One region of the Oerskovia sp. 140933 genome, then DNA from elsewhere that is predicted to be linked to it. Evidence: predicted binding sites of a transcription regulator. Region 1 holds the regulator's gene; each other region holds the start of a gene.
The links. Region 1 encodes LexA, which represses DNA repair genes until DNA is damaged. Its sites were predicted from a motif close to TCGAACANNTGTTCGA; they were not measured.
Positions count from the first base shown of each region.

Region 2: the regulator LexA is predicted to act here: its motif matches at 3,806-3,821, upstream of imuA' (DnaE2-dependent mutagenesis accessory factor ImuA').
Region 3: the regulator LexA is predicted to act here: its motif matches at 4,935-4,950, upstream of ruvA (Holliday junction branch migration protein RuvA).

Region 1 covers NZ_JAMXIO010000016.1:18,334-25,629, forward strand. The annotation lists gene NHG27_RS10180 (ATP-dependent DNA helicase) at 1-607, shown strand, start outside; gene NHG27_RS10185 (L-lactate dehydrogenase) at 685-1,638, shown strand; gene lexA (transcriptional repressor LexA) at 1,755-2,504, opposite strand; gene NHG27_RS10195 (LysM peptidoglycan-binding domain-containing protein) at 2,751-3,194, shown strand; gene nrdR (transcriptional regulator NrdR) at 3,641-4,165, shown strand; gene NHG27_RS10205 (aldo/keto reductase) at 4,254-5,330, opposite strand; gene NHG27_RS10210 (DUF5302 domain-containing protein) at 5,442-5,633, shown strand; gene serA (phosphoglycerate dehydrogenase) at 5,733-6,932, opposite strand; gene NHG27_RS10220 (HelD family protein) at 7,025-7,296, opposite strand, start outside.
Region 2 covers NZ_JAMXIO010000009.1:93,641-100,936, forward strand. The annotation lists gene NHG27_RS07170 (iron ABC transporter permease) at 1-1,123, shown strand, start outside; gene NHG27_RS07175 (siderophore-interacting protein) at 1,261-2,211, shown strand; gene NHG27_RS07180 (YbaK/EbsC family protein) at 2,348-2,941, opposite strand; gene NHG27_RS07185 (YbhB/YbcL family Raf kinase inhibitor-like protein) at 2,938-3,483, opposite strand; gene imuA' (DnaE2-dependent mutagenesis accessory factor ImuA') at 3,849-4,631, shown strand; gene NHG27_RS07195 (DNA polymerase Y family protein) at 4,628-6,334, shown strand; gene NHG27_RS07200 (error-prone DNA polymerase) at 6,327-7,296, shown strand, end outside.
Region 3 covers NZ_JAMXIO010000025.1:40,147-47,442, reverse strand. The annotation lists gene NHG27_RS13505 (glycosyltransferase family 4 protein) at 1-277, shown strand, start outside; gene NHG27_RS13500 (hypothetical protein) at 274-945, shown strand; gene pdxS (pyridoxal 5'-phosphate synthase lyase subunit PdxS) at 1,080-2,003, shown strand; gene NHG27_RS13490 (NUDIX hydrolase) at 2,040-2,687, shown strand; gene pdxT (pyridoxal 5'-phosphate synthase glutaminase subunit PdxT) at 2,770-3,405, shown strand; gene NHG27_RS13480 (YebC/PmpR family DNA-binding transcriptional regulator) at 3,413-4,171, shown strand; gene ruvC (crossover junction endodeoxyribonuclease RuvC) at 4,255-4,818, shown strand; gene ruvA (Holliday junction branch migration protein RuvA) at 4,997-5,635, shown strand; gene ruvB (Holliday junction branch migration DNA helicase RuvB) at 5,688-6,761, shown strand; gene yajC (preprotein translocase subunit YajC) at 6,878-7,296, shown strand, end outside.

The DNA of each region.
Region 1 (7,296 bases):
CGCCAAGCACCTGCCGCAGCCCGGCCGCGAGGCCGCCACGGACGGTCAGCTCGACGAGATCGCCGACCTCATCACCGCCGCCGGGGGGCGGACCCTCGGTCTCTTCTCGTCGCGGCGCGCGGCGCTCGCGGTCGCCGAGGCCATGCGCGAGCGCCTCGACGTCCCCGTCCTGTGCCAGGGCGACGACCAGCTCCCGACCCTCGTCAAGGAGTTCGCCGCGGACCCGCAGACGTGCCTGTTCGGCACGCTCTCGCTGTGGCAGGGCGTCGACGTGCCCGGACCCAGCTGCCAGCTCGTCCTCATCGACCGCATCCCCTTCCCGCGACCCGACGACCCCGTGAAGTCGGCCCGCGCTCGAGCCGTCGAGGCCGCGGGCGGCAACGGCTTCATGCAGGTCTCGGCCAACCACGCCGCCCTGCTGCTCGCCCAGGGCGCCGGGCGCCTCATCCGGTCCACGTCGGACCGCGGCGTCGTCGCGGTCCTCGACCCGCGTCTCGCGACGGCCCGCTACGGTTCCTACCTCACGAGGTCCATGCCGGACTTCTGGACCACGACCGACCGTCGTGTCGTTCTCTCTGCGCTCGAGCGCCTGTCCGCCCTAGGCTGAGACCCGGCAGTCCACGCGGCGGACGTCGGACGCTCGTGCAGCGACCGGCGGCCGACGCACTACGTCCAGGAGGCACAGTGCCCGCCCGTACCACCAAGCTCGCGATCGTCGGCGCAGGTTCCGTCGGATCGACCCTCGCCTACGCGGCGCTCATGCGCGGAGCCGCTCACACCGTGAGCCTCCTCGACATCAACCGGACCAAGGTCGAGGCCGAGGTCCTCGACCTCCAGCACGGCATCCAGTTCATGCCGATGGCCAAGGTCGAGGGCTCCGACGACGTCGCGGTGTGCGCCGACGCCGACGTCGTGGTGTTCACCGCCGGCGCCAAGCAGAAGCCTGGTCAGACGCGCCTCGACCTCGCGGAGGCCACGATCTCGCTCGTCCGCAAGATCCTGCCCGGGCTCGTCGAGGTCGCGCCCAACGCGATCTACATCATGGTCACGAACCCCGTCGACGTGGTGACGTACGCCGCGCTCAAGTACTCGGGCCTCCCGCCCAACCAGCTGTTCGGCAGCGGTACCGTCCTGGACTCGTCCAGGCTGCGGTTCCTCGTGGCGCAGCACTGCGGCGTTGCGGTGCAGAACGTCCACGCCTACATCGCCGGCGAGCACGGCGACAGCGAGATCCCGCTCTGGAGCTCGGCGACGATCAGCGGCGTCCCGCTGCTCGACTGGAAGGGCCTGCAGGGCCGTGGCCCCCTCACGGCCGAGGTGCGCGAGGACATCGCGCACGAGGTCGTGCAGTCCGCCTACCGCATCATCGAGGGCAAGGGCGCGACCAACTACGCGGTCGCCCTGGCCGCGACCCGGATCATCGAGGCGATCCTCGACGACGAGCACCGGGTCCTGCCGGTGTCGTCGCTGCTCGAGGACTTCCACGGGATCAGCGACGTCTGCCTGTCCGTCCCCTCGCTCCTCGAGCGACGCGGCTGCGGGGAGCGCATCGAGGTGCCGTTGTCCGACCACGAGCTCGCGGGCCTGCGGGCGTCCGCCGACTCGGTCCGTGCGGTGGCCAAGAGCTTCGGTCTGTAGCCCCGGACGCCGGTGCGCCGGTGCGCCGGCGGGCCCGGTGTCCGCTCGCCGGACGACGGCCCCGTGGCACGACGAAGGGGACGAGCCCTGAGGCTCGTCCCCTTCGTCGTGCCTGCTCAGAGGCTGCGCAGCACCGAGACCACGCGACCGAGGATCTGTGCGTCGTCCCCGGAGATGGGTCGGTAGGCCGCGTTGTGCGGCATGAGCCAGACGTGCTTGTCGATGCGCTTGAAGGTCTTGACGGTCGCCTCGCCGTCGATCATCGCGGCGACGATCTCCCCGTTCTCGGCGACGGGCTGACGGCGCACGACGACCCAGTCCCCGTCGCAGATCGCGGCGTCGATCATGGAGTCACCGGCCACGCGGAGCAGGAAGAGCTCGCCGTCGCCCACGAGCTGGCGGGGCAGCGGGAACACGTCCTCGACGACCTGCTCGGCAAGGATGGGGCCACCGGCGGCGATACGGCCCACGACGGGCACGTAGGACGGCGTGGGCCGCTCGGGCGAGTCCTCGGAGGCGTCGACGCCCTCGACGCGCGGGAAGCCGCTGCCGGGGAGCGGTGCGATGCCCCTGCTGTCGTCGTTGTGGACGACCTCGATCGCACGGGGCCGGTTGGGGTCACGGCGCAGGTAGCCCTTGCGCTCGAGCGTCGTGAGCTGGTGCTTGACGCTCGACGGGCTCGTGAGGCCCACCGCCTCGCCGATCTCGCGCATGCTCGGCGGGTAGCCCCGCTGCTCGACCGATGCGCGGATCGTCTCGAGCACGAGGCGCTGGCGCGGCGTCAGGCCGTCCCCGCCGGTCGTGCCGTCGGGGAGCTCGTGCACCTTCGCGAGCCTGCCCGTGGTGTCGGCCACCCGTCCCGCCATCGTCGTCTCCGCCCTGCTCGGCCGTCTCGGTCCCTGTACTGCGGAGAGGCACCGCGAGCGGCACCGGCTCCTGCGCGCGGTCGACCGCGATCCCGTCCGCCCGCGGTGCGGGACGTCCCGCTCGGCGAGCGCCCGACATATCGGACGACCCGTACCCGACCAGCGTAGGTCACGCGGCGACACGAATCAAACACATGTTCGAGCATGTCTCGACATCCGCCGTCTTCGGTGATAGAAATCGTACAGATGTTCGACGAACAGGTGTTCGAACCGACCGGGGAAGGCGGTTCGGGCACCGCGGACCGAGGAGCGGCGATGAGTGTCAGTGCGATGGACGTGACCCAGGGCTGGGAAGTCGAGCGCAGGGCTGTGCGGCAGCGGGAAGCCCCGTTGCGGCTGACCGCGCGCGGGCGAGCGGTGCTCGTGCTCCTCGTGGCGACCGTGCTGGCGCTCGGCGCCCTGTGGGGTGGCCGCGCCGTCGCTTCGGGTCCCGGTGAGCCGGTCGAGGTGCGGGTCCATGTCGTCGAGGCGGGCGAGACCCTGTGGCAGCACGCCTCCGCCCTGGCGGCGGGCAGTCGCGACGTGCGCGACGTCATGGTGGACCTCGCGGAGCTGAACAACCTCTCCTCGAACGGCCTGCAGGTCGGACAGCGGTTGCTCCTGCCCGTGGATCCTGACTTCGGCCGCTGACGTCGCCCGGCGGGTCGTGCGGAGGGGGCGGTCCGTGCGCGGGACGAGGGGGGTTGCGCAATCGCGTTAGGTTCGCCTAAGTTAGTACTGCCTCACCCGCCCGGCTGGGGGGTCGGTCGGTGAGGAGGAGGTGCGCCCAGCGTGCCTCCGCAGTTGCGTCGACGTCTGCGAGGCGAGTCGCGGACGTGAGATGGGGACGGGGGCGTCCCGACGGAGGTGGCCGTTCGACGGCCACCTCCGTTCTCACGTGAGCGGTCGTGCGCCCTGCGGTGAGCCGTCCTCCGGTGCGTCGCGGGGTCGCGGTTCCCGGGTGACGGCGGTCGGACTGTGACCCGCTCGCCGGGCGGGGCGTCTTGCGCCTCGTCGAGGTCGGGACATAGGTTCGGGACGCACCTTCCGTGGCGACCGGCCCGGAGGGCCCGCGCAGCCCACAGGAGTATCGCCTCATGCACTGTCCGTTCTGCCGGCACGCGGACTCCCGGGTCGTCGACTCACGAACCTCCGACGACGGAGCGTCCATCCGTCGCCGTCGACAGTGCCCCGCGTGCAACCGGCGCTTCACCACGATCGAGACGGCCAGCCTCTCGGTCGTCAAGCGGTCCGGGGTGACCGAGCCCTTCAGCCGGGAGAAGATCGTCACGGGCGTGCGCAAGGCGTGCCAGGGGCGTCCGGTCAACGAGGACGACCTCGCGGTGCTGGCGCAGAAGGTCGAGGAGTCGCTCCGTGCGGGCGGCAGCGCCGAGCTCGACGCCTACGAGATCGGGCTCGCCATCCTCGGGCCGCTCCGCGAGCTCGACGAGGTCGCGTACCTGCGCTTCGCGAGCGTCTACCAGGCGTTCGACTCGCTCGAGGACTTCGAGTCCGCCATCAACTCGCTCCGTGCGGAGCGCGAGGAGCGTGCGGCTGCGTCCGGCGACGCGGCCGCGACGGACGACGAGCCGACCGCCGACGTGGTGCCCGACCGCGCCTAGCTGGACCCGGCCGGGTACACCAGGTCCCGCGTTTCGGCGACGGGGCTCGGTCATGCCTGAGAGCCCGGCCAGCGGTCGTTCGACCCGGCTAGAGGTCGCTCGACCGTGCGGCCCAGATGTTGACACCGGTGTTCAGGGGCCTAGGTGTCCCGTCTGGCCCTGGCTCGGTGGTGACGGCGTCGATCGCCGCGAGCTCGTCCTGCGAGAACGGCGGCGAGTCCAGTGCTGCCAGGTTCTCGTCCACCTGCTCGACGGTCCGTGCACCCACGAGCACCGACGTGACGCGGGAGTCGCGCAGCGTCCAGGCGATGGCGGTCCGGGAGAGGGGCTCTCCCCGTCCGGTCGCCACGTCACGCAGCGCCCGGACCCGGGCGAGGTTCTCGGGAGCGAGGTGCTCCTTGCGCAGGGAGACGCCGCGCGCCGCACGCGAGTCGGGCGGGACGCCGTCGAGATAGCGGTCGGAGAGGATGCCCTGGGCCAGCGGCGAGAAGACGACGAGCCCGGTGCCCGCGTCGCCGACGACGTCGAGCAGGCTGCGCCCGTCAGGGCCCGGGGCCTCGATCCACCGGTTCAGCATCGAGTACGAGGGCTGGTGCAGGACCAGCGGCAGGCCCAGGTCGCCGGCGACCGCGAGGGCCTCGGCCGTGCGCTCGGCCGAGTAGGACGAGATGGCCGCGTACGTCGCCCGGCCCGAGGTGACCGCGGTCGCCAGGGCGCCGATCGTCTCGTGGAGGGGAGTCGTGGGATCGAAGCGGTGGGAGTAGAAGACGTCCACGTGGTCGGTCCCCAGCCGGCGCAGCGACGCGTCGAGCGACGACAGCAGGTACTTGCGGGACCCGCCTTCCCCGTACGGCCCGGGGCCCATCCGGTAGCCGGCCTTGGTGGAGATCAGGAGCTCGTCGCGGTGGCCGCGCAGGTCACCGGCCAGGAGGCGGCCGAACGAGGCCTCGGCCGAACCCGGCGGGGGACCGTAGTTGTTCGCGAGGTCGAAGTGCACGATCCCACGCTCGAACGCGTGCAGGACGAGCTCGCGCTGGGCCGAGAACGGGGTCGAGTCCCCGAAGTTCTGCCAGAGGCCGAGCGAGAGGCGGGGCAGGACCAGGCCCGAGCGCCCGGCTCGGGAGAAGGGTACGGCCGTGCCCGGCTCCGGTGCTTTGTGCGACATGTCTCGACCGTACCCGGTCGTATTCGCTGGCGTTCGGTGGCCGCGTGCGACAGGCTTGGCACGGGAGCGCCCGACGGCGCACCTGATCCACCGAGAGAAGGAGGCCCGCCGATGACGACGTCGAAGGACGAGACACCCGCGACCACGCCCAGCGAGGACGCCAAGGCGAAGTTCCGCGAGGCACTTGACCGCAAGAACGCCGCGAGCCACCGCACCGCGGACGGAGGCTCGAACACGGGCTCCGTCCATGGTTCGGAGACCGTCGGACCTGTGCAGCGGACGTTCCGCCGCAAGTCCGGCTGAGCACCGGCCGGGTCTCGAACCGGCCCCACGCACTCGGAGCACGACGAAGGGGACCAGCCCGACGGGCTGGTCCCCTTCGTCGTGTCCGGACGTGAGGCGTCAGGACAGCACGCGCAGCTTGACGGTCGCGTCCATCGCACGCAGCTCCTCGATCGCCGCGGGCAGGAGCTCCGCGCCGACGTCCGTCACCACGTAGCCGAGGTCACCACGGGTCGCGAGCATCTGTCCCTCGATGTTCGTGCCGTGCTCGGCGAGGACCGCGTTGACGGCCGCGAGCACGCCCGGGGTGTTGCGGTGCAGGTGGGCGATCCGGCTCACGCCAGTGCTCTGCTCGAGCGCGAGGTTCGGCATGTTGACGCTCAGCGTCGTGGAGCCCGTCGCGAGGTAGTCCCGGAGCTTGCCGGAGACGAACTGGCCGATCGACTCCTGCGCCTCCTCGGTCGACCCGCCGATGTGCGGCGTGAGGATGACGTTCGGCAGGCCGCGCAGGTCCGACTCGAAGTGGTCGCCGCGCTTCTTGGGCTCCTCGGGGAACACGTCGATCGCGGCTCCCGACAGGTGCCCGGAGAGGATCGCCTCGCGCAGGGCGGCGGTGTCGACGACGAAGCCGCGCGACAGGTTGAGCAGGATCGAGCCGCGGCGCATGCGCGAGAGCTGCTTCTCGCCGAACAGGCCGGCGTTGCCACCCCGTCCGTCGACGTGGAGCGTCACGACGTCAGCGGTCTCGAGCAGCTCGTCGAGGCTGTCCATGCGGCGGGCGTTGCCCAGGGCGAGCTTCTCGGCCGTGTCGTAGAAGACCACCGACATGCCCAGCGCCTCGGCGACGACCGAGAGCTGGGTCCCGATGTTGCCGTAGCCGATGATGCCCAGCGTGCGCCCACGCACCTCGTGGGCTCCCTCGGCGGACTTGTCCCAGATGCCGTCGTGCAGCGCGCGGTCACGCTCGGTGAGCCGGCGGGTCAGCGCGATGATCTCCGCGAGCGCGATCTCCACGACCGAGCGGGTGTTGGAGAACGGCGCGTTGAACGTCGCGACGCCGTGGGCGGCCGCGGCCTTGAGGTCGATCTGGTTGGTCCCGATGCAGAACGCGCCGATCGCGACGAGGTCGGGGGCGGACTCCAGCACGCGGGCCGTCACGTTGGTCTTGGACCGGATGCCGAGGATGTTCACACCCTCGAGCGCCTCGATCAGCTCGGACTCGTCCAGGGCCCCGGAGCGCACGGTCACGTCGATACCGGCGGACTCGAGGATCGAGGTGGCGAGGGGGTGCAGGTTTTCAAGGAGGAGGGCGCGTAGCACGTGTCTATGGTGCGCCGAGTTGCTGCGAGCACCAAACGAGTCTTGTCCCTCGGACGACGCGATCTCCCCGCGCGCGAGCGTGCCCGCGCCCGTCAGTCGGCGAACCCCCGCGGGAGCGGACGGGCGTGCACGACGACGAGCCGTTGCGTCGGACGGGTCATCGCCACGTACAGCTCGGACGCGCCCGAGGTCGCCTCGAGGACCTCGGCGGGCTCCAGGAGGACGACCGCGTCGAACTCGAGCCCCTTGGCCTGGGTCGGGCTGAGGACCGTGAGCGCGGCCCCCAGCGCCTCGATCTCGGCCGCGGGCCCGGTCAGCAGCGGGTCGCTCGCGTGGGTCCGGGTCAGGTGGTCGCGCACGTCCG
Region 2 (7,296 bases), on a different contig from region 1:
CACGTACGGCGTCGCGGTCCCCACGGGCGTCATCACGACCGTGTTCGGGGCCGCGACGCTCGTGTGGCTCGCGCGGCGCCTCAAGGACTCCGGCCCCGCCGCGGGGACCCGGGCCGCGCACGTGCGGCCCCGCACCTCGCGATGGGCCCTGGTCGTCACGACCGTCCTGGTCGCGCTCCTGGTCGCGGCCACGATCGCCGCGCTCCTGCTGGGCGACAGGCTCCTGCTCACGGGCGACGTGCTCAACTGGGCCACCGACCGCGCGGGCAAGCAGGTCGGCTTCGTGCTCGACCAGCGCTTCCCGCGCGCGCTCGCGGCGATCCTCGCGGGGGCCGCGCTGGGGCTGGCCGGCACCGTCGTGCAGTCCGTGTGCCGCAACCCGCTCGCGGAGCCGGGGCTGCTCGGCGTGACCGCGGGCGCGGGCCTGGGGGCCGTGGCGGTCGTCCTGCTCGTTCCCGGCGTCGGCATCGTGGGGATGTCCGTCGCGGCCGTGGTCGGCGCGCTCGGCACGTTCGCGATCGTCTACCGCCTGGCGTACCGGGGCGGGCTGAGCTCCGACCGCCTCGTCCTGATCGGCATCGGCATGAGCGCGGGGGCCACGGCCCTGACGACGCTCGTGATCGTCGTCGTCGCACCCTGGAACCTCAACCTCGCCCTCACCTGGCTGTCCGGGTCGACGTACGGGCGCACGCTCGAGCACCTGGTCCCCGTGGTGCTCGCGCTCCTCGTCGTCGTCCCCCTCGCGGTGCTCCACCGGCGCGAGATGGACGTCCTGGCGCTCGACGAGGACACGCCGCGCGTCCTGGGGCTGCGCCTGGACCGCACGCGCCTGCTGCTCCTCGGGGCGAGCGCGTGCCTGACGGCCGCAGCGGTGTGCGCGGTCGGGGTCGTGGGCTTCGTGGGGCTCGTCGCCCCGCACGCCGCGCGCGCCCTGGTGGGGTCGCGCAACGGCCGCGTCATCCCGGTCGCGATGCTGCTCGGTGCGGTGCTCGTGAGCGTCGCCGACACCGTGGGGCGCACGGTCATCGCGCCCGCCCAGATCCCGGCAGGGCTGACGACCGCGCTCATCGGTGCGCCGTACTTCGTGTGGCTCCTGTGGCGCAGCCGCGGCCGCGAGGCGTGAGCGGTGAGCCCGGGGCGGGGGAGTGATCCCGACCACAGGTCCGGGTCCGGGGGTTCTCTCCGGTCCCAAGTTTGGTTAGGCTCGCCTACGTGACCCAGACCAGCGTCGTGACCGAGCAGGACATCTCCCCGTTCCGCATGTTCGACGTGCAGGTGCGCCGGGTCGAGTCCCTGACCCCCAGCTTCCTGCGCGTGACCTTCACGGGTCGCGACCTCCACGAGTTCGCCGACAACGGCCTCGACCAGCGCATCAAGCTCGTCCTGCCTGCAGCCGACGGCGGCTACGAGCACCTCGTCCGCACGGACGACTGGTACGCCGCCTGGCGTGCCCAGCCCGAGGAGCGCCGCAACGTCCTGCGTACCTACACCGTGCGCGCGGTCCGCCCCGAGGCCCGTGAGGTGGACGTCGACTTCGTCCTGCACGGCGACACGGGCCCCGCCTCCCGCTGGGCGCTCGCGGCCCGCCCCGGCTCCGAGGTCGTGCTGCTCGGCCCCAACGGCCTGTGGACCGGCCCGCACGGCGGCGTCGAGTTCTCCCGCCCCGTCCGCAGCCACGCCCTGCTCCTCGCGGGCGACGAGACCGCGGTCCCCGCGATCGCCTCGATCCTGGGGTCGCTGCCCGCCGACGAGGTGGGCGAGGTCTTCCTCGAGGTTCCTCACCAGGGCGACGTCCTGCCCGTCTCGGCGCCTCCGGGCATCGAGGTCACCTGGCTCGCGCGCGAGGGACGCGCTCACGGCGACCTGCTGGTCCCCGCGGTCCGCGAGGCCGCGGACCGTCTGCTCGAGCGCAACGTCTGCGGCGCGACGCACTCGCTCACGTGCGCAGCGCGCGGGCTCGCCCGCCGTCCGGCCGGGGCCGACGACGTCGCCGAGCTCGAGGACGTCGACATCGACACGGAGATCCTCTGGGAGGTCCCCGTGGACGATGACGGCACGCCGCTGGTCGCGTGCGCCGAGCTCTACGCGTGGCTCGCGGGGGAGGCGTCGGTCATCAAGACGCTGCGCCGCTACCTCGTGTCCGAGCGTGGCGTCGACCGTCGTTCGGTCGCGTTCATGGGCTACTGGCGCGAGGGTCGCGCGGAGGGCTGACGGCCGCGAGGGTCGCGCGGAGGGCTGACGGCCGCGAGGGTCGCGCGGAGGGCTGACGGCCGCGAGGGCCGCGCGGAGGGCTGACGGCCGCGAGGGTCGCGGGCTGACGGCTGCGCGGGGCCCGGCGCGCTCGCGCTCACCCCACGGGCACGCCCAGCCCTTCGACCAGCTCGACGCCGGGCAGCCGGGCGAGCAGCGCACCGGGCAGCAGCAGCTTGGACCGGCGCAGCCCGCTCCCGACGAGCGCGGGCTCGCCGTCGGTCGCGATGCGTGCGTCGAGCAGCACGCGCCACCCGTCCGGGAGCCCGATCGGGGTGATCCCGCCGTACTCCATGCCGGACTCGGCGACGGCCCGGTCCGTGGGCAGGAACGACGCCTTGCGCACGTCGAGCAGCGACCGCACGCGCGAGTTCACGTCGGCCCGGGTCGTGGCACGCACGACGGCCGCCGCGAGGCGTTCGTCGCCCCCGCGGCGCCCCGCGACCAGGACGCAGTTCGCCGAGGCGGCAGGCGGCAGGTCGTGGGCCGTGTTGAGGGTCGCGGTGTCGGCGAGGTCGGGGTCGATCTCGACGACCGCGACCTGCTCGGTGACGCGCGGCTCGTGCTCGGCCCAGCGGGCGAGGGCCTGTGCGACGGGCGACGCGAGCAGGTCGAGCCTGGTCGCGGCCGGGACCCATGCGAGGTCGCCGAGCGTCGGGAGGGCCAGCGGGTCGCTCGTGGAGTGGTTCATGCGGTCACCAGGATCCGGTAGGTGGGGGCGATGGTCGCGCGCGCGACCGTGTGGGGCAGGGCGGCCATCGCGACCGCCGTCGGGGGTGTCGAGGGGGTCACGTCGAGCCGTTCGACGTCGAGCGCGTGGATCGCGAACACGTACCGGTGCGCCCGGTCCCCGCGTGGAGGTGCGGCGCCCAGGTAGCCCGGCCCCCCGCCGTCGTGCCGGGTCTGGAACGCGCCCGGCGGGAGGTGGCCGCCGCCCGGGGACCCGGCGCCCTGCGCGAGCGTCACGGTGGCCACGGGCACGTCGACCACGGTCCAGTGCCAGTACCCCGCCGGGGTGGGGGCGTCGGGGTCGAAGCAGCTCACGAGGAACGAGCGCGTGGCCCCGGGGAAGTGGTTCCAGGAGAGCTCGGGCGAGCGGTTGTCGCCCTCGGCGGCGTGGGTGCGGGCCATGGGCTCTCCGTGCACGACGTCGTCGCTCGTGACCGTGAAGCGCGGCACCGGGGGCAGCAGCGAGTAGGGGTCGGGGGCGATCGGGCGGTCGGCGAGGTTCATCGGTCCATCGTGCCCGGCGGGTGGGGCGGGTGCCAGGGGGCGGAGCGGCGACCCGGCGTGTCCGGATGCCTGCTGGCGCGCGTCGCGCCCTGCCGACGGTGCGGCCTGCTCGCTGGTCGCTCCGGCTGGTGGGGGCCGGCTGGATCGTGGCGATTCCGGGGTTCTCGGCCCAAGGGTGAAGGCCGGCCTGAAGGTTCCGGAATGCCTCAAGGTGAGGTCGAGGGTTGCTGTCTCGTCCAACCCTCGACCACGGCTTCACCCTTGCGGGCGACCGGGTGAGGCGAGTTGACACCCCCTCGGGGAGCGCGTGTACTGGAAGTGTTCGAACACCTGTTCGAAGAACTTTCGAGCGTGCAGGAGGTGTCATGACCCTGGTCGACGACACCCTCCGGGAGACCCTGGGCAGCCCTGCGGCCACCGTCCCGCCCGCCGCGACCACGCACGCCCAGCGTGCTCTGCTCGCCCGGTCGGTGCTGCGCCGCGCGGAGCTCTCGGCCCGGCGTGCACCGGGGAGCCTCGGGCGCCCGGACGCCACGGGGGAGGAGAAGCTCCTCCCCGTCCCCGACGAGCTGGCCGGCCTGCTCCCGTCCGGCGGCCTCCAGCGCGGTACCGCGGTCGTGGTCGACGGGTCCACCTCGCTCCTGCTCGCGCTGCTGTCCGAGGCCTCCCGCACGGGGGCCTGGACGGCGATGGTCGGCTTCCCCCGCCTCGGGATCCTCGCGGCGGCCGAGGCCGGCATCGATCTCGGCCGCGTCGCGCTCGTCCCGTCCCCGGGCCCCGACGCCGCGGCAGCCGTCGCCGCCCTGCTCGACGGGATCGACGTCGTCGTGGTCGGACCGCAGGCCGCGCTGACGGACGCCGACCGACGCCGCCTGACCTCCCGCGCCCGCGAGCGCGGGAACCTCCTCGTCGCCGCACAACCCTGGGCGGGGGCGCACGTGGTCCTCACGGTCCGCGACGGCACGTGGTCGGGTACGGACCACGGTGCCGGGTACCTGCGCAGGCGACGGCTCACGGTCGAGCGCAGCGGGCGGGCCGGTGCCTCGCGCGGCATCGTGCGCCAGGTCGAGCTGCCGCTGCACGGGGGCGCCGTGAAGAACCCGCGGCAGGTCGAGAAGACCCCGCCCGGCCTCCGGCTCGTCGGATGAGCACCGAGGCAGCCACCCGCACCGCGGTCCTGTGGGTGCCGGACTGGCCCGTCGTCGCCGCGATGGGCGCCGCGCAGGTCCCCGCGCACGTGCCCGCGGCCACGCACGACGGCCGCCGGGTCCTCGCGGTCTCGGCCACCGCGCGGGCGCAGGGCGTGCGCCGGGGGATGCGGCGCCGTCGGGCGCAGGAGTGCTGCCCCGAGATCGAGCTGCTCGACGCCGACAACGCCCGCGACGCGCGCGAGTTCGAGCCCGTCGCGCTCGCCGCCGAGACCGTGGTCGCGGGCATCGAGGTCGCGCGCCCGGGCCTGCTGCTCCTGCCCTCGGGCGGCCCCGCGCGCTACCACGGCACCGAGGAGCGCCTCGCGCAGGTGCTCGTCGAGCGGGTCGTCCACGACACCGGCCACGAGAGCCAGGTCGGCGTCGCCGACGGGATCCTGGCCGCGGTGCTCGCGGCGCGGGCCTCGTCCGTCGTGCCCGCGGGGGGCTCGCGCGCCTACCTCGCCCCCCGCCCGCTGGGAGAGCTCGTCCACGTCGTCGCGGGCGACGCCCAGCCCGTCGCCGAGCTCGTCGACCTCCTGGGACGCCTCGGTGTGCGGACCCTCGCCGACCTCGCGGCGCTGCCCGCCGCGAGCGTCCTGTCGCGCTTCGGCGACCTGGGAGCGTGGGCCCAGCGCCTCGCGCAGGGCGAGGACCTGCGCCCGCCCGCGAGGCGTCGCATCGAGGCCGACGTGGCCGTCGGGTGCGAGCTCGACCCGCCCGCCGAGCGCGTCGACGTCGCGACCTTCGCGGCCCGCCGCCTCGCCGAGGACCTGCACGCCCAGCTCGTCGAACGGTCGTCGTCGTGCGGTCGGCTGCGCATCACGGCCCGCACCGAGGACGGGCGCGAGCTCGAACGGACCTGGCGCTGCGACGACGGGGCCATGGGCGGGCTCACCGCGGCCCGGATCACCGACCGCGTGCGCTGGCAGCTCGAGGGGTGGCTCACGGCGTCGCGCGTCGCGCTGGGGCAGCGCCGGCGCCAGGAGCAGCGGCAGCGACGAGGGAGCCCGCAGGGAGGTCGCGGGAGCGAGCCGGACGACGGCACGGCCCACGACGACCTGCCGGACCTGCCCGAGGACCGGCCCTCGCCGCTCGTGCGGCTCGCGATCACCGCGGAGGAGGTCGTGCCCGCAGGGGTCGAGCAGCCGCGGCTGTGGGGCGTGTCGAGCGGCGAGGACGCACGCGCCCGGCGTGCGCTGGGCCGCGTCCAGGGGCTCCTGGGCGGGGACGGCGTCCTGAGCGTCACCACGCAGGGCGGGCGCGACGTCCACGACCAGGTGCACCTCGCCCCCTGGGGGGACGCGGCTCCCGCGCCCCGGCGGGCGGACCTGCCGTGGCCGGGACGCCTGCCCGAGCCCGCGCCCGCCCTCGTGCTGGACGTCCCGGAGGACGTCGCGGTCCTGGACGACGCCGGAGCACCCGTCCGCGTCGACGTACGCCTTGCGATGAGCGCACCGCCCGCGACCGTGCGGTGGCTCGCGCCTCGCGCCGGGGCCGGCAGACGCGTGCTCGGCTGGTCCGGGCCGTGGCCGCTCGCCGAACGCTGGTGGAGCGAGGCACCGCGCCGCCGGGCGTACCTGCAGGTGCTGCTCGACGACGGGCGCGGTGTGCTGCTCGCGAGCGCCCAGGGGCGCTGGACCGTGGAGGCCGTCTATGACTAGGCCCGTCGGTTCGGCGCCCCGCTACGCCGAGCTGCACGCGCACTCCGCGTTCAGCTTCCTCGACGGCGCGAGCCACCCCGAGGAGCTCGCGGCCGAGGCCGCGCACCTGGGCCTGTCCGCGCTCGCGGTGACCGACCACGACGGTCTGTACGGGGTGGTCCGCTTCGCGACCGCAGCGCGCGCGCTGTCCCTGCCCACCGTGTTCGGCGCCGAGCTGCACCTGCCCGTCGCGCCCACCCCCGGTGCCGCCCCCGTCCTGGACGCACCCACGGGCGTGCCGGACTCGCGCGCGTCCCACCTGCTCGTCCTGGCCCGCGGCCCCGACGGGTACCGCAACCTGTCGAGCGCGATCGCGACCGCGCACCTCGCGACGGGCACCAAGGGGGCGGCCGACTACCGCCTCGACCTGCTCGGCGAGCAGTCGGGCGGCCAGTGGCTCGTCCTCACGGGCTGCCGCAAGGGCGCGGTGCGCTCGGCGCTGCTCACCGAGGGGCCGCGGGCCGCTCGGCGCGAGCTCGACCGGCTCGTCCAGGTCTTCGGCCCGGACAACGTGGCCGTGGAGATCACCGACTCGGGCGACCCCCGCGACAGCGACCTGTGCGACGCGCTCGCCGACCTGGCCGCGGGGGCACGCCTGCCGCTCGTCGCGACCGGCAACGTCCACTACGCGCGCCCCCGCGACGCGCCTCTCGCGGGGGCGCTCGCGGCCGTGCGTGCACGCTCGTCGCTCGACGACATGGACGGCTGGCTGCCCGGGGCCCCCACCGCGCACCTGCGCTCGGCGGCCGAGATGGCGGACCGGCACCGCCGCCACCCGCAGGCCGTGGTCACCGCGGCGGAGCTGGGGGCCGAGTGCCAGTTCGACCTGCGCCTCGTGGCCCCGGAGCTGCCGCCGTACCCGGTCCCGGCCGGCCACGACGAGCGGTCGTGGTTGCGTGTGCTCGTGGAGAGGGGGGCCACGG
Region 3 (7,296 bases), on a different contig from region 1:
GGCGTTGTTCCCGGTGGGGGACTCGGCGGCGTTGGCGCAGACGGTGCTGCGGGTCCTGGCGGACCCGGAGGGTCGGGTGCGGTACTGCGAGCGGGCGATCTCGTTCGTGCGCCGGTTCGACTGGTCGACCGTGACGGCCGAGGTCCTGGCGGTGTACGAGATGGCGTTGGCGGCCTCGGACGCGGTGATCCCGGTGCACGAGGACCCGGCGTCGTTGCGCGGCGGTCGTCGTCTGGGGTTGTGGCCCCGCCCTGAGCAGGAGAGGAACCCGTCGTGACGTGGTCGGAGATCGCCATCATCGTGGTGGCCGTGGTGCTGGTGGCGGGCTGGGCCCTGTGGGTCGCGGCGTCGCGCCTGGACCGGTTGCACCGCAAGGTCATGGCGTCGCGCCTGGCCCTGGACGCGCAGCTGGAGCGGCGGGCGTCGGCGGCGCTGGACCTGGCGGGCGCGGGGGAGCTGGACCCGGCGAGCTCGGTCCTGGTCGCGGAGGCGGCGTACGCGGTCCTGGACGACGACCTGCGCATGCGGGAGATCGCGGCCGCGGTACCGGGCCTGGCGGAGCTGGTGGGGGCGCCGGAGGGGGTGCGCCGGCCCGACGGCGGCGCTCCGGTCGTGCAGGCGCCGCGCCTCCTGGCGGGGGTGGGGATGCAGCGGGCCATGGCGGAGAGCGACCTGTCGGCCACGTTGCGCTCGGCGCTCGAGGACCCGCAGGAGGTCGCCGAGATCCGGGCCTCGCCCCTGGGGGCGGAGCTGTTGGCCGCGTTGGCGGGGGCCTGGTACCGGGCGCAGATCGCCCGCCGGTTCCACAACGAGGCCGTGGCGCAGACGCAGCGCCTGCGTCGTACCTGGTACGCCCGGGCGTTCTCCTTGGCGGGGCACGCCCCGATGCCGGTCACGGTCGAGCTGGACGACGCCTGGCCGCCGGCCCTGGACCGCAACCCCTGACCGGTGGCGCCTGCCGCTGCACTGCCCGAGGGGTGGTCGCCGCTCCGTAGACTGGGCGGTGACGTGCAAGCATGTCGGCGGCGCGAGCGTGACCCCTGCTCGTGCGTCCCAACGTGAAGATTCGAGGTTTCGCGGTGTCCGTGGAGAATTCCGGCGAGAACAGCCCGCAGGCGTCCGACGTGGTCGGCTCGGCCAAGGTCAAGCGCGGCATGGCCGAGATGCTCAAGGGCGGCGTCATCATGGACGTCGTCACCCCCGACCAGGCGAAGATCGCCGAGGACGCGGGAGCGGTGGCCGTCATGGCCCTCGAGCGTGTCCCGGCCGACATCCGCGCGCAGGGCGGCGTCTCGCGCATGAGCGACCCGGACATGATCGACGGCATCATCGCCGCGGTCTCGATCCCCGTCATGGCCAAGGCGCGCATCGGTCACTTCGTCGAGGCGCAGGTGCTGCAGGCCCTGGGTGTCGACTACATCGACGAGTCCGAGGTCCTGACCCCGGCGGACTACGCCAACCACATCGACAAGTGGGCCTTCGAGGCGCCGTTCGTGTGCGGGGCGACGAACCTGGGCGAGGCCCTGCGCCGCATCACCGAGGGTGCGGCGATGATCCGCTCCAAGGGCGAGGCCGGCACGGGCGACGTGTCCAACGCGACCACGCACATGCGCACCATCCGCGCCGAGATCCGCCGCCTGACGTCCCTGCCGGAGGACGAGCTGTTCGTCGCGGCCAAGGAGCTCCAGGCGCCGTACGAGCTGGTCAAGGAGGTCGCCGCCACGGGCAAGCTGCCCGTGGTCATGTTCACCGCGGGCGGTATCGCGACCCCGGCCGACGCGGCCATGATGATGCAGCTCGGCGCCGAGGGCGTGTTCGTGGGCTCGGGCATCTTCAAGTCGGGCAACCCGGCCCAGCGTGCGGCCGCGATCGTCAAGGCCACCACGTTCTACGACGACCCGGCCGTCCTCGCGGACGTCTCGCGCGGCCTGGGCGAGGCCATGGTCGGCATCAACGTCGACGACATCCCCGTCCCGCACCGCCTCGCCGAGCGCGGCTGGTGACTCCCGCTGCAGGTCCGGTGACGTCCCGGTGACACCGTGACGACCGGCGCGCAGGACGGGCCGGAGGGCCACGTCCCGTCCGGGGTGGGCGCACCCGTTGCGCCCGCCCCGGCGGCGTCGCCCGCCGCCCCGACGCCGGTGCCTCCCAGCACGCTCGGCCCCGACTGGGTCCTGGGCCCGGACGGCATGCGCCACCGGCGCGGTGCCCGCGTCCTGCTGATCGACGCCCGCGACCGGGTCCTGCTCGCCCGCGGCCACGACACCGACCAGCCCGGCCGCTCCTGGTGGTTCACCATCGGCGGCGGCGTCGAACCCGGCGAGAGCGACCGGGACGCGGCCCTGCGCGAGGTCCTCGAGGAGACGGGCCTGCGCCTGGACCCCGCCGGGCTCGAGGGGCCCGTGTGGACCCGGTCGGCCATCTTCGACTTCTACCGTGAGCGCTGCCGCCAGGACGAGGTGTTCTACCTCGCCCGCCTCGGCGACCAGCACACGAGCCGGCCCCTGACCCGTGACGGGTGGACCGAGATCGAGCACGACGTCGTCGACGAGATGCGCTGGTTCACGCTCCCCGAGCTGCGCACCGTGACCATCGAGGTCTTCCCCGCCGGTCTCGCCGACCTCCTCGAGCCCCTGCTCGACGGCTGGGACGGCCGCACCCGCCACCTCGGCGAAGCCACCGAGTAGCCCGCCCGGACCCGGGCGCCCACGGCGAGCGCCGCCGTCGGGCACCTCGCACCCCACCCCCGCCCAGCCCGTACGATGGGCGATCGTGAAACCGGTCATTGGAGTCCTCGCCCTGCAGGGCGACGTCCGCGAGCACGTGGCAGCCCTCGAGGCGGCCGGCGCCCGTCCCGTCACGGTGCGCCGCCCCACCGAGCTCGCCGCGCTCGACGGCCTCGTGATCCCCGGCGGGGAGTCGACCACGATCGACAAGCTGCTGCGGATCTTCGAGCTGTTCGACCCGCTGCGCGCCGCGATCGCGGCCGGGCTGCCGGTGTACGGGTCGTGCGCGGGCATGATCCTGCTCGCCGACCGGGTGCTGGGAGCCACGCACGACCAGCAGACCCTCGGCGGCCTGGACGTCACGGTGCGCCGCAACGCGTTCGGGCGCCAGGTCGACTCGTTCGAGTCCTCGGTCGAGATGGTCGGTGTCCCGGGCGGCCCCGTGCCCGCCGCGTTCATCCGCGCCCCCTGGGTCGAGGAGGCCGGTCCCGCGGTCCAGGTCCTGGCCCGCACCCGGCACCGCGGAGCGGGCGCGCCCGAGCCGTCCACGGGGACGGGTGACGTCGCAGGTAGAATCGTCGCAGTACGTCAGGGAACGTTGCTCGCCACCTCCTTCCACCCCGAGATCACGGGCGATGCGCGGGTGCACGAGCTCTTCGTCGCAATCGTGAAGGAGTAACAGGGGTATGTCAGGACACTCCAAGTGGGCTACGACCAAGCACAAGAAGGCCGTGATCGACGCCAAGCGCGGCAAGCTGTTCGCCAAGCTCATCAAGAACATCGAGGTCGCGGCCCGCACGGGCGGCGGTGACCTCGCCGGGAACCCCACGCTCTTCGACGCCGTCCAGAAGGCCAAGAAGTCCTCGGTCCCCAACGACAACATCGACCGCGCCCTCAAGCGCGGCTCCGGCCAGGAGGCCGGCGGCGCCGACTACCAGACGATCATGTACGAGGGCTACGGCCCCGGCGGCATCGCCGTCCTCGTCGAGTGCCTCACGGACAACAAGAACCGTGCCGCCGCAGAGGTCCGCATCGCGTTCACGCGCAACGGCGGCCAGCTCGCGGACCCGGGCTCGGTGTCCTACCTGTTCTCCCGCAAGGGCGTCATCGTGGTCCCCAAGGAGGGCACCACCGAGGACGACGTCATGGAGGCCGTCCTCGAGGCGGGCGGCGAGGAGGTCACCGACGAGGGCGACACGTTCGAGGTCCTCACCGAGGCCACCGACCTGGTCGCGGTCCGCACCGCCCTGCAGGACGCGGGCATCGAGTACGACTCCGCGGACGTCGTCTTCCACCCGTCCATGGAGGTCGAGGTCGACGCCGAGGGCGCCCGCAAGATCCTGCGCCTCATCGACGCCCTCGAGGACAGCGACGACGTGCAGAACGTCTACGCGAACTTCGACGCGAGCGACGAGGTCATGGCCGAGCTCGAGAACGACGACTGAGCACCCTGGTGTGACGAAGGGCTCCCGCGCGACCGCTCGCGTGGGAGCCCTTCGTCGTGGGCGGCCCGTGAGAGGGTGAGCGCGTGCGCGTGCTCGGAGTGGACCCAGGCCTGACCCGCTGCGGCATCGGCGTCGTCGACTCCCTGCCGGGGCGGCGCGCCCGCATGGTCGCGGTCGGGGTCCTGCAGAGCCCGCCCGACATGTCGGTGGACCTGCGCCTGCTCACCATCTCCCAGCGCCTGGACGCCTGGATGGACGAGCACGTCCCCGACGTCGTGGCCGTCGAGCGCGTCTTCGCCCAGCACAACGTCAGCACCGTCATGGGCACCGCACAGGTCGCAGGCCTCGCGATGGTCGCCGCGGCCCGCCGCGGGGTCCCCGTCGCGATGCACACCCCCAGCGAGGTCAAGGCCGCCGTGACCGGCACCGGGCGCGCCGACAAGATCCAGGTCCAACGCATGGTCGCCCGCATCCTCGAGCTCGCCGAGCTGCCCAAGCCCGCCGACGCCGCCGACGCCCTGGCCCTCGCGATCTGCCACCTGTGGCGCCCCGCGGGGGCCCTGCAGGGCGGGGACCGCCACCAGCTCACGCCCGCCCAGCGCGCCTGGGCCGCGGCCGAGCAGGCCTCGCGCGGACCCCGCCGCTGACCGCGTCCCCACCGGGGCGCACCGGCCCCGGTGAGCACGGGCGGTGCCGGGGGAGCGAGCCCGACGGCGAGGCTCACCCCGGCCGGCCGCGTCCCGTTGCTAGAGTGGCCGGGGTTTCGTACAGGTGTTCGGGGTCGGCCGCAGGCGGTCGGCACCCGCGAGGAAGCATGGAGGCACAGTGATCGCATCGCTGTCGGGCACGGTCGCGGACGTCCGCCTGGACCGCGCCGTCATCGACGTGGGCGGCGCCGGGGGAGCCGTGGGCTACCTCGTGCACGCGACCCCCGCGACGCTGTCCGCGCTGCGCGTGGGCGAGCCCGCCCGCCTCGCCACGAGCATGGTCGTCCGGGAGGACTCGTTCACGCTCTTCGGCTTCGCCGACGACGACGAGCGCACCGTGTTCGAGGCCGTGCAGACCGTCAGCGGCGTCGGGCCCCGCCTGGCCCTGGCCATGCTCGCGGTCCACACCCCCGACGCCCTGCGCCGCGCGGTCGCGGGCGAGGACATCGCCGCGCTCATGCGCGTGCCCGGGATCGGCCGCAAGGGCGCGCAGCGCATCGCGCTCGAGCTCGGCGACAGGCTCGGCGCCCCCACCGGCACCGACCCGGACACCGCGCCCGGTGCGCCCGGCAGCGTGGTCGACGACCAGCGCGACCAGGTCGTGCAGGCCCTCGTCGGCCTCGGGTGGAACCCCAAGGCCGCCGAGGACGCCCTCGCCACCGTCCTGACCCAGGCCGGCGCCGACGCCGTCGCCCCCGACGAGATCGCCGGCGCCCTGCGCGCCTCGCTGCGCGTCCTGGGCGGCCCCCGTGGCTGACTTCGACCGCGTCGGCTACGAGGACGGCCACGAGCCGTTCACGTCCGAACGCATCGTGACCTCGACCGCGGACGACCTCGAGCGCGCCGCCGAGGCCGCGCTGCGCCCGCGCCGCCTCGAGGAGTTCGTCGGCCAGCTCGTCGTGCGCGACCAGCTCTCGCTCGTCCTGCAGGCCGCCCTCGCCCGCGGCGCGACCCCCGACCACGTCCTGCTGTCCGGGCCGCCCGGGCTCGGCAAGACGACCCTCGCGATGATCATCGCCGCCGAGCTCGGCACGTCGCTGCGCGTCACGTCCGGACCCGCGATCCAGCACGCGGGCGACCTCGCCGCCGTCCTGTCCTCGCTCGAGGAGGGCGAGGTCCTGTTCATCGACGAGATCCACCGCCTCGCGCGCCCCGCCGAGGAGCTGCTGTACGTCGCGATGGAGGACTTCCGGGTCGACGTCGTCGTCGGCAAGGGCGCCGGGGCCAGCGCCATCCCGCTGTCCCTGCCGCCCTTCACCGTCGTGGGCGCGACCACGCGCGCCGGGCTCCTGCCCGCGCCCCTGCGCGACCGGTTCGGGTTCACCGGACACCTCGACTTCTACTCCGCGGAAGAGCTCGAGCGCGTCATCATCCGCTCGGCCGGACTGCTCGGCGTCGAGATCAAGCACGCCGCCGCGCACGAGATCTCGGGCCGGTCGCGCGGCACGCCCCGCATCGCCAACCGTCTGCTGCGCCGCGTGCGCGACTGGGCGCAGGTCCGCGGCGACGGCACCATGGACCTGCGCGCTGCCCGCGCGGCCCTGGAGGTCTACGAGGTCGACGAGCTGGGCCTCGACCGCCTCGACCGGGCCGTGCTCGGCGCCCTGTGCACGCGCTTCGGGGGAGGGCCCGTGGGCCTGAGCACCCTCGCCGTGACCGTCGGCGAGGAGTCGGAGACGGTCGAGACCGTCGCCGAGCCCTTCCTCGTGCGCGAGGGCCTGATCGGGCGCACGCCCCGCGGCCGCGTCGCGACCCCCGCCGCGTGGGCCCACCTCGGCCTGACCCCGCCCGACCCCCTCGCACCGCGCGGACCGGGCGGCGTCGTCGGGCCCCGCAGCGGTTCAGGACGCTCGGGGGGAACCCTGTTCGACACGGGGGCCTAGACTGGGGGAATCTGAGCGGCGGAACTCCACGGCCGGACGGTTCGTTGGTGATCCGTACGCGTGCGCCTAGACTGCCGCGCAGATTCCCGCACAGAACAGGAACCGGTTTCCCCGCCATGGACTTCAGCCTCATCATCATCCTCGCCCTCGCCGCAGGCGCGATGTTCCTCATGACCAGCCGGTCGCGCAAGGCCCAGAAGGAAGCAGCCGCCTTCCGCACCAACCTGGCCCCCGGCCAGGAGGTCATGACCGGCTCAGGACTGTTCGGCACCATCGTCGACGTCGACGAGGAGAAGGACATCATCACGATCGAGTCCACCCCCGGCACCCAGACGCGTTGGCTCCGCGCCGCGATCGCCAAGCTCGTCGAGCCGCCGGTCGAGGAAGAGGTCACCGAGGTCGAGGGCACCGACGTCACCGACGAGCAGGACCCGGCCTACGGCGACGCAGGCCAGACCTCCTCGCCCCAGGACGACACGCTCGACGTCCCGGACGACCTGTCCGGGCTCACCGACAAGCCGGGGGACAAGCGGGA